Regions from separate parts of the Caballeronia sp. M23-90 genome, predicted to be linked through region 1. Evidence: riboswitches for the same ligand, from Rfam matches in the RefSeq annotation. Region 1 holds a riboswitch; the other holds the start of a gene.
The links. Region 1 has a riboswitch for manganese ahead of ACRXB1_RS22955 (sodium:calcium antiporter). Riboswitches for the same ligand answer to the same signal wherever they lie in the genome.
Positions count from the first base shown of each region.

Region 1 (6,034 bases):
GCCGACGGCACCTCCATATCCACGAGAAAGTACGAATGCGAAAAGCTGAAGAGGATCAGCACTTGTTCGCGTTGCAACAGGACCGTATCGAGGGCGAGCAGACCTGGTTGCGCGTGACGCACGGGCAAGACGAACGGCAGGATCAGGTCGCCGTTGATGATCCGCCCGATCATGTACGCCGCCTTGTTGCGGAAGAACAGGGACGACAACATGTGGATCTGGAAATTCGGTGCCGCCTCGAACTCGCCTAATGCCTCGGTGATGGCTCGCATGACGCATTGAACATCGCGTTCGAGGTCTTCAAATGCAGGCTCGAGCTGGAAGTTCGTGACAATGCGCGCGAGCGTTGCAGCGAGCCCGTCCTTCTTTGGGTAATACGCGCGATACGTCGGCTTGGCGGCGGGTTCATCGTTCTCGATGTATTCCGTCGATATGGCCGGCCGCACAAAGATGAAGTCGTTATTGAAATACGACCTGTGCAGGATCTTGCAGCACACGGAGTTGAAAAACGTCTCGGCGCATTCGGGTTGCCGATGCGTCGTCAACAAGCCGATGTAATGCAGCTTGATCTGCTGCCAGACTTCATCGTCTATGTTCTCTGCGTCGTATTGGTCCTGCAGACGCGTCACACATTCTTCCACGCGATCGTCGTAGGACGTGATGCGCTCGCGCGCCAGGCGTTGCAGCGCATGCCAGTCGCTTTCTTCGAATAAATGCTTCGCTGCGATCGCAGCATCGCTGAAAACGCGATAGTGACGATCGAACCCTTCGAGCAGCGTTTGCGCGACATCGAAGCCAATCTGCGACGACAGCAATCTGGGAAAGTGATTCATATCGACCCTGCACTTCGTGTGGTGTCGCGTGAGGTGCGTTACTCCCTGTGCATTCAAACCGGGCGATATTGTATCGCCACGGCCGTTCATACCGCCTTCGCGCGTTTCTCCGTGGCCGGAGAAGCCGCAGCCATCTTGCGTGCGCGCTTTTCAGCACTCGCCGAAAGCAACGCACGGCCTTGCGTTTCGTACGCAGCAAGCTCGGCGAGCGTCGCGTTCAGGTCTTCCAGTTGCCGCTCCAGCACCGCGCGATGTTCCGTGATCGTGTCCAGGAACGCGTGCAACTGCGCGACGGTGCCCGTGGGTGAATCGTAGAGATCGAGCAGCCGGCTGATTTCCGACAGCGTAAACCCGAGCCGCTTGCCGCGCAGCGTCAGCCTCAGGCGCGTGCGGTCGCGCGCCGAATAAACGCGCCGCACACCGTTCGTGCCTTCGCGCGCCGGCGTGAGCAAACCCTGATTCTCATAGAAACGGATCGCGCGGGGCGTGATGTCGAATTCACCAGCCAGTTCGGTGATGGTGTAACGCGTGTCGGTCATTTGAAAGTAGGGAAGCGCTGAACGGCTTTTGACAACCGCTGTAAAATACAAGTTAACGTTAGCGTCAACTTGGCGGCATTGCAAGAATCGACAACCCGGAGACCGACCCGCATGAATCCGCTCGAACAACAACTGGATTACGTTTTCGCCGACCGGCTTCCCGAACCCGGCCGGGCGATGGAAGTCGCGCCCGGCGTCTTTTGGGTACGCATGCCGCTGCCGTTCGCGCTCGATCACGTCAACGTCTGGGTCATGCGCGATGAAATCGATGGCGTAAAGGGCTGGACCGTCATCGATTGCGGTATTTCAGACGAAACCATCCGCGCCAGTTGGGAAAGCGTCTTCGGTACGTTGCTCGACGGCTTGCCGGTTTTGCGTGTGATCGTCACGCATTGCCATCCGGATCATCTGGGCCTCGCCGACTGGATTTGCAATGGCGGCGAGCAAAAGCGCTGGGGTCCGGTAAGACTCTGGATGTCGCACGGCGAATATGCAATGGGCCGCGTCATGTCCAGCGGCGACGGATCGGATGCAGGCGGCGAGCGCGCCGCACAGCACTTCGCGCGACATGGCATGAGGGACCCGGCATCGCTCGAAGCGTTACGCAAACGCGATACGTATTACCCGAAGCTCGTTCCATCCATACCGCAGCATTTCCGCCGACTGCGCAACGGCGACATGGTCAGGATTGGCGGGCGCGACTGGGAAGTAATAACGGGTTTCGGTCATTCGCCCGAACATTGCGCGTTCTATTGCGCGGAGACCAACGTGCTGATTTCCGGGGACATGGTCTTGCCGCGCATTTCGACGAATGTGTCCGTGTTTGCTATCGAACCGGAGAGCAATCCGGTGGCGCTGTTCCTGGAATCCCTCGGCCGATACGAAGCGTTACCCGCCGATGCGCTTGTCCTGCCTTCCCACGGCAAGCCGTTTCGCGGCATGCATACGCGTATCAGGCAGCTTCGCGACCATCACGCGGCGCGGCTCGCAGAAGTGCACGAGGCGTGCGCGGCGAAGCCGCAAAGCGCGGCGGACATTGTGCCGATCATGTTCAAGCGTCCGCTCGATGTACACCAGATGACTTTTGCGCTCGGCGAAGCGCTGGCGCATTTGCACTTGCTCTGGCTGAAAGGTGAACTGGTGCGTCGTACGAATGAAGACGATGGCGTAATCCGTTTCGCGCCGGCATGAAAAAACCGGGCGCTTTTTATAGGGCGCCCGGTTTTTCAAAGAGCAACAACGCTTACTGCACGGATACGGTCGAAAAGTTCTGCCGTCCAAACGGACTGACCCGATACCCGCTCACGTTGGCTTGCGTCAGCGCGGACGCGGTCGGATAGCCGAGCGGAATCCACAGCGCCTGGTCGTGGATGATCTGCTGCGCTTCGGTATAAGCCTTGGTCCGCTTGCCGATATCCGCCGATGCCTTGCCTTCATCGATCAAACGATCCAGCGTCGGGTCGCAAAAACGCGCGAAGTTGATGCCCGAGCGCACGGCGGCGCAACTGAACAGCGGCGAGAGATAGTTGTCCGGATCGCCATTGTCGCCAGCCCACCCCATGAACAACATGTCGTGCTGGCCTTGCTTCGCTTCCTTGATCAGCTCACCCCATTCGATCACCTTGACCTGCGCCTTCACGCCGATCTTCGCCAAGTCCGCCTGCAGCAATTCTGCGCCGGCCTTCGGGTTCGGATTCAGCACGCTGCCGTTCGGACGCACCCAGATGGTCGTATCGAAGCCATTGGGATAGCCTGCATCGGCGAGGAGTTTTTTCGCGCGATCGACCGAATACGCGTACGGCGTCACCTGCTTGTCATAGCTCCACGTGTTCGGCGGGAACGGATTCACGGCGGCCGTCGCCGTGTTCTCGAAGACCGTTTTCAGGTACGTCGTGCGATCGAATGCCTCGTTCAGCGCCTGGCGGACCTTGGGGTTGTCGAGCGGCTTTTTCTGCGTATTCAGCGCCACGAACGCCGTCATGAACGCCGGCGTTTCGACGACCTTGATCGAGCCGCCTTTCTTCGCATCGATCACATCCTGCGGCTTCGGCGACAACGCGATCTGGCATTCACCCGCCTTGATTTTCTGCGCGCGCACGGAGGCGTCGGGCGTGATTGCATAGATCAACCGGTCGACCTTCGGCTTCGCGCCCCAGTAGGCCGGGTTCACGTCGTAGCGGATCACGGCGTCCTTGGTATAACTCTTCAATACGAACGGACCCGTGCCGATGGGTTTCGCGTTCAGATCGGTTTCCTTGCCGGCCTTGAGCAATTGATCGGCGTATTCGGCCGAATAGATCGATGCAAAACCCATCGTCAGAATGGGCACGAAGGTCGCGTTCGGCGTGTTCAGCACGAACGTCACGGTATTGTCATCGACCTTGGATACCGACTTGATCAGCTTCACCAGACCCATCGATTGCGCATGCGGAAAGCCGCTTGCGCCCGCCACCTTGTGCCACGGGTTGCTGTCCGAAAGCATGCGATCGAACGAAAACACGACGTCATCGGCCGTCAATTTCCGCGATGGCTTGAAGTAATCCGTGCTCTGGAATGCCACGTTCGGGCGCAGGTGAAACGTGTAGGTCAGGCCGTCGGCGCTCACATCCCACTTCTCGGCGAGCGCGGGCGTGACCTTCTTCGCGACTTCATCGTAGGAGACGAGTGTGTTGAAGATCACATCCGCCGATGCATTGGTCGTCACGAGCGAGTTGAACTGCACGACATCGAAGCCGTCGGGACTCGACTCCGTGCACACGGTAAGCGGTTTTGCTATCGCGAGCATCGGTATTACGGCCAGGACTGCGGCTGCGAGCATTCTGAAGCGCATGGAATCTCCCGTTTTTGATGCTGTTGTCGGTTAGTCGGTTAATTTTCGTCATTTTTCGATGCAGGCAGCGTTGCGACTCGTTGCGACTTATTGTACGGCGCGCTCCGGCGCACGGTCCTGCGCAACAAACCCGCGTCGGCGTAGCTTACTGAAACGTTATTTCCGCTACAACGACCGATTGGGGATATCGATATGGGACCGATCCCGCCCGGCTGCGTCGCCTTGCCTAATCCGTAGCCCCACGCTAAACTCATGCCCGTCTTTGGGGAGTAGCCTTCCTTCCGCAATGGGAGGAGGACGCGTCAACATACTCGGCTGGTGCCGTGGCGCGTTCGACCGGTCAGGTTTGGCGAGACCATGGGTGCATCTTGTCGTTCACGGTCGGACGGCGCGGGATAGCACCCTGGTTCGCTGACGTCCGACCGTGAAATCATCGTGTCTCCAAAACAAAAATACCCCACTCCGGTCACAAGCCTCTCCTTGCGCAGCGGTCGCCAGTACCCTTCGTTGCGAGGTGCGGCATGACCATGCTCTTCCTGCAACTCGCACTCATGCTCGTGGTGATTCTGGCGGCATCGGAATTGTTCACCAATGCACTCGAGCATCTCGGCGAAAAACTCGGTATCTCCGAAGGCGTCACAGGTTCGCTCTTTGCGGCCATTGGCACGGCATTGCCTGAAACCACCGTGCCGATCATCGCGTTGCTGGGCGCCTCGGCAAATCGTTCGGTCAACGAGGAAATCGGCGTCGGCGCCATTCTTGGCGCGCCGCTGATGCTCGCGACGCTTTCCACCTGCCTGATGGCCATTGCCGTGATCAAGACGCGCGGCCTGAAGGGTCTGGTCACGCCTGAACACACGGGTTTTACCCGCGATCTCAACTTCTTCCTCTGCGCGTTCATGATTGCAGCCGGCGCGATGTTCGTCCCGCATCACGCGTGGCCCGTGCGCGCCTTGTTCGCCGTCGGCCTGGTCGGCGTGTATGTGGTGTATGTGATCACGACGTTTCGCGCATCGGCCAGTCTGGTCGAGAAAGGGCACGGCACCGAGGCCCCCGAGCGCCTGCTGATCGCGCGTGTGGGCTTGCCGACGACGCTTGCGACCATTGCGCTACAGATGCTGATCGGCGTTGCACTGCTAGTTGGCGGGGCGAAGGGGTTTATCGCGGGCGTTGAAGGTGTGTCGCATGTGCTGGGGATTTCGGCGTTGCTGCTTTCGCTGATCATCATCCCGATCGCGACCGAACTGCCCGAAAAGGTGAACAGCATCATCTGGGCGCGGCGCGGGAAGGACACGCTCGCGTTCGGGAACATCACCGGCGCAATGGTGTTTCAAGGCACGTTGCTGCCGGGTATCGGCATCATGCTGACGCCTTGGGAACCGCGCGTTGAAGTGCTGACCGGCGTTTTCATCACGCTTGCCGCCGCCGCATGGCTGCGGTTCAACGCGAGAAAAGGCGGGATCGTGCTATGGGCGCTGCTCGTGAACGGCGGCCTGTACGCGCTTTATCTCGGGTTGACGCTGGGACGGTAAGTCATCGCAGGTGGCGGCGTGCGCCTCGGCATGCCGCCAGTTCGCGCGCAAAAAAAAGCCCGCCGAAGCGGGCATCAATCACATTGCGCGTCGCACTTACCGCGCATCTGTTGTTGTCCTGCGTTGTCTCTTCACTGCCGCATCAGAGTCGTGCTGCCTGCTGATACCGGCTGGCGGCGCTCGCCTGGTTCATCGCTTGCCGGTGATTCCTCATCAACGCCGTTTCCGCCGATGTCGCCACGTTCATGATCGTCGCAATGCTCGCCTGGATCCGGCGGATGATGACCATGGCATCGGCGG
Region 1 covers NZ_JBSIPA010000270.1:337-6,370, reverse strand. Annotated here, with positions in the region: gene aceK (bifunctional isocitrate dehydrogenase kinase/phosphatase) at 1-833, opposite strand, end outside; gene ACRXB1_RS22970 (MerR family transcriptional regulator) at 920-1,372, opposite strand; gene ACRXB1_RS22965 (MBL fold metallo-hydrolase) at 1,484-2,563, shown strand; gene ACRXB1_RS22960 (ABC transporter substrate-binding protein) at 2,616-4,202, opposite strand; yybP-ykoY riboswitch at 4,455-4,626, shown strand; gene ACRXB1_RS22955 (sodium:calcium antiporter) at 4,724-5,734, shown strand; gene ACRXB1_RS22950 (flagellar protein FliT) at 5,877-6,034, opposite strand, start outside.

Region 2 (4,492 bases), on a different contig from region 1:
CCGTTCCCGTAACGACAGCGTCAAAAGCCACGACAGCGCGATAAAACTCAGCCCGAACAGCAGCGTCAGCACGCCGACCACGGTGCTGCGCGCGCGCCACGTTTCGAGCACATCTTCCTGCGCGGGCGCCACGCCCACGATAAACGGCGTGCCCGGCACGTGCGCGAACGTGAAGATGCGCTCGACCCCATCAACAGGCGATTTCGCCACGTATGACCCCGAGCTCGAATGCCTCATGCGGGCGAACGTGGCTGAGCCGGCGACGTTGCGATTGATATCCTCGCCGAGGAAGGGCTTTCGTACGATCAACGCGCCATCGTCCTGAACGATAAAAATCGATCCCTTCGGGCCGACTTCGATCTTGTCCAGGAGCGAACGGAAATACTGGAGGTTCACGGTCAGCAACGCGATGCCGGCAAACGATCCGTCCGGCGCATTGATACGCCGGCTCATGCCGATCGCCGCGCCGTTTGCGTGGGTCAAGTAGGGATGCGAGAAAAACAGGCCGACCGATGGGTTGTTTCGATGGGCAAGGAAATATTCGCGCTCGGCGAAGGTTTCGGGCGGCGTGGCCGTGGGGTTTTCTTTTATGATGACGCGGCCGCGGGCATCGATAACGTAGCTGCCGCCTATGTACGCCGCCGTGGTCGCGCGGTCGAATAGAATCCGGCGGCGCAGATTGAGCGGAAGCACCATGATGCTCGCGTCCTGCGCGCCATCGACCACGGCGCGAAGCGACAGATCGTAGATTTCGACGTTGCGGGCAATATCGCCGCCAATGATCGACACCAGATTGGCCGACGTCTCCCTGGCGTGGCTCAGTGCTTCTTCGCGGCCCTGGTACAACGTGGCGATCGACAAGCCTGCCATGACGACCGCAACGGCAGTTCCGGCAATCCCGGCAAGGAGCGGATAGCGTGACAGGGAATTTGCCATGCTGAGCGCTGTCCATCGATACCGGCCGCGGCGCTTTCGCGAAGCTGTTCCAGGTGGCAGGCCGGATCTCATGGCGCGCGCCTCGTCCGGCGTGCAGACGGTTTTGCGCCGGGAGGGCTTTCAGTCGTCAGCATGGATATCGTGATTGGCATCGCGGCTGTATCGGATCGAAGGCGCGGATCTGGGCTGGCCACCTTGTACGGGCCAGGACTTCGCGGAAAACGCGTGGTGGTGGTCAACCAGAGCGGAGGCGCATCGGCTGTGCCTGATGTACGGACACTAAAAAAACCTGGAGAAGATTACAAATTCATTTCGAACGTGATAGCCTTTGTCCGTCCTTGGGGAGTAGCCGGCTTCCAGCCATTGGAAGCGCTCATGTCAACACGCTTGGTTCGATCGAACCGTGGCATGAGCAACCGATCTGTATTCTGGTTGGCAAGACCATCGATGTAACGCCGCGACCGGTCGGGCTCGGCGAGACATCGTATGTTCCTGTCCCGACCCGAACATGATCATTGTCCCCATGAATATCGCTTCCACCATCCTGCTCGCCTTCGCCATGTCGACGGACGCCTTCGCCGCCGCTGTCGGCAAAGGCGCGACGTTGCGCCGTCCGCGTATGCGCGAGGCGCTGCGAACCGGCCTGATCTTTGGCGTCATCGAGGCGATCACGCCGCTCGTCGGCTGGGCGCTCGGCAAGGCCGCGGCCCCGTACGTCATGTCGTGGGATCACTGGATTGCCTTCGGGCTCTTGCTCGTGCTCGGGTTGCGCATGATTCGCTCTGGCTTCAGCACGCCCACGCCCGAGGCCGAAAAACCCGTGCGTCACGGTTTCTGGCTGCTCGCCGCGACGGGCTTGGCAACGAGCATCGATGCCATGGCGGTGGGCGCGGGACTCGCTTTTATCGATGTGAATATTTTCTCTACGGCTGCGACCATCGGACTTGCGACGCTGATCATGGTGACCATCGGCGTGATGGTGGGACGCTTCTTGGGCCGCGCGGTCGGGCAGCGCGCGGAAGTGGCGGGCGGCTTGATCCTGGTCGCCATCGGCTCGGTGATTCTGGCCGAGCACCTCGGATATGTGAGCTGACCGGTCTATTCTCAGACGGTCGAGCGCAGCCGGCGCGAGTTGCTGTCGTTGCGGAAAATGATCGGATGTTCTTCAGGTTCGCGTTGTACCGCAGCCTGGCGCACCACGTTGATCACCGTTTCGTGATGGGGTGATTTATCGCAGACCGGGTCCGCGTTGGCCGGGTCGTCCGTGAGCAAATAGGCCTGGCAGCGGCAACCGCCTGCATCGATCGTTTTCTCTTCGCAGCTTCGGCATGGCTCCTTCATCCAGTCGAAGCCGCGAAAGCGGTTGAACGCATCGCTTTCGTACCAGATCTCGCGAACGGACGTGTCCTTGACGTTCGGGAACGTCAGGCCCGGAAGCGAACGCGCGGTGTGGCACGGCAAGGCGGCCCCATCGGGCGCCACGCCGAGGAATACCGAACCCCAGCCGTTCATGCATTTCTTCGGCCGCGTCTCGAAGTAGTCGGGCACGACGAAGTAGATCTTGCAGCGATGCCCGATCTTCTCCCGATACCGCTCGACCACCGCTTCGGCTTCTTTCAGTTGCTCGGCTGTAGGCATCAGTTGCGCGCGGTTCGCATGCGCCCAGCCATAGTATTGAGTGTTCGCGAGCTCCAGATATTCCGCGCCCATTGCGAGCGCCATGTCGATGATCTTGTCCACGTGCGGCAGGTTGTATCGATGGAGCACGCAATTCAGGACCATCGGGAAACCATGCGCCTTGATCGACCTTGCAACACGGTTCTTCAGGTCGAACGTGCGCGTGCTGCTGAGAAAGTCGTTGAGCTCCTGCGTGGAATCCTGGAACGATAACTGGATGTGATCGAGGCCTGCGTCCTTCAATGCGTCGAGACGCTTGTCCGTCAAACCGATACCCGATGTGATCAGGTTCGTATAGAAACCCAGTTGCCGTCCTTCGCGCACGAGCACTTCGAGGTCATCGCGCAACAGCGGTTCGCCCCCGGAGAAGCCGAGTTGTGCCGCGCCGAGCGCACGCGCTTCACGCAGCACGCCGATCCACTGGTCGGTCGTGAGTTCAGTGCTGTGGTCCGTGTAGTTGACGGGGTTGTAGCAGAACGCGCAATGCAACGGGCATCGATAGGTCAGTTCCGCGAGCAGCCACAGCGGCGGGGCAATGACGCTTGCGGTCATGTCGCTTCCTCCAGCCATCCACGACGCTCGGCTTCGGCAATGAACAACCTCACTTCGCCGCCGAGATCCTGAGTATTGAACGCTTGCTCCAGGTCGGCGATCAGCATGTCGATATCGCGCGTGCCGTCGCAGCGCTTCAGGATCTCGCCAGCGCTCTGATTGAGCTTGACCATGCCTTCAGGATAGAGCAGCACGTGTGCGTCCTGCGCCGGTTCCCACTGCAGCCGGAAGATCCCCTTGAGCTTGAGCATTGGCGCTGGCGATGTCATTGGGGAAAGGCCTTTTCGATGGCGTCGAGCATCGACCACAAGATGTCGAGCTTGAATTGCAGGATTTCGAGCGCGCGTTCCTGCTGCTCGCGTGTCCTGAAGTAGTCTAGCGTGACTTGCAGGCCGTGCTCGACGTCGCGCTGTGCAAGCGAGATGCGCGAGCGGAAATACGTAAGGCCGTCGGCTTCGATCCACGGATAACACGTGGGCCATGTCGCAAGCCGGTCCTTGTGGATCTGCGGCGCAAAAATTTCCGTCAGCGATGAACACACCGCTTCTTGCCACGGCGCACGGCGCGCGAAGTTGACGTAGGCATCGACGGCGAATTTCACCCCGGGCGCCACCTGTTCCAGCGACCAGAGTTCGTCGCGCGTGAGGCCGACTGCGTCGCCCAGGCGTGCCCATGTTTCTATGCCGCCTTCGTCATCCCCGTAACCGTCGTGATCGAGAATGCGCAGCACCCAGCGCCGCCGCGTTTCCCGATCGGGACAGTTCGACATGACCGCCGCGTCCTTCAGCGGGATGTTGATCTGGTAGTAAAACCGGTTCGCCACCCAGCCGCGAATCTGTTCGCGCGAGCAACCACCTTCGTTCATCTTCACGTTGAACGGATGATGAATGTGGTACGCCGTGCCCTTCGCGCGAAGTTGCGCCTCGAATTCTTCGCGGGTCCAGGCAGTTTTGCCGGCGTCTTGCGTATCTGCGTGATTCGGGCCGTTCACATGTTTCTCCTGCGAAGCGCTAATGCATGTTCAAAGATCGAATGCCATTCCGTCGAAGGCGACTTCGATGCCGTGTTCGGCGAGCCGCTGCCGTTCGGGACCGTCTTCGATCAGGATGGGATTCGTGTTGTTGATGTGAATGAGGACCTTGCGCACGCCCGTACGTTCGATCGAATCAAGCACCTCGATCATGCCGCCCGGCCCCGTTTGCGCAAGATGGCCCATGTCGGCGGCGGTCTTCTTCGACAGGCCGAGTTCGATCATTTCGTCCGGCGTCCAGAGGGTGCCGTCGACCAGCAACAGGTCCGCGCCGTTCATTGCTTCGAGTACGTGGGG
Region 2 covers NZ_JBSIPA010000475.1:407-4,898, reverse strand. Annotated here, with positions in the region: gene ACRXB1_RS30320 (cache domain-containing protein) at 1-936, opposite strand, end outside; yybP-ykoY riboswitch at 1,265-1,444, shown strand; gene mntP (manganese efflux pump MntP) at 1,460-2,029, shown strand; gene pqqE (pyrroloquinoline quinone biosynthesis protein PqqE) at 2,041-3,165, opposite strand; gene pqqD (pyrroloquinoline quinone biosynthesis peptide chaperone PqqD) at 3,162-3,434, opposite strand; gene pqqC (pyrroloquinoline-quinone synthase PqqC) at 3,431-4,156, opposite strand; partial or broken gene pqqB (pyrroloquinoline quinone biosynthesis protein PqqB) at 4,187-4,492, opposite strand, start outside.
Region 2: another riboswitch for manganese. It lies ahead of mntP (manganese efflux pump MntP); the one in region 1 lies ahead of ACRXB1_RS22955 (sodium:calcium antiporter).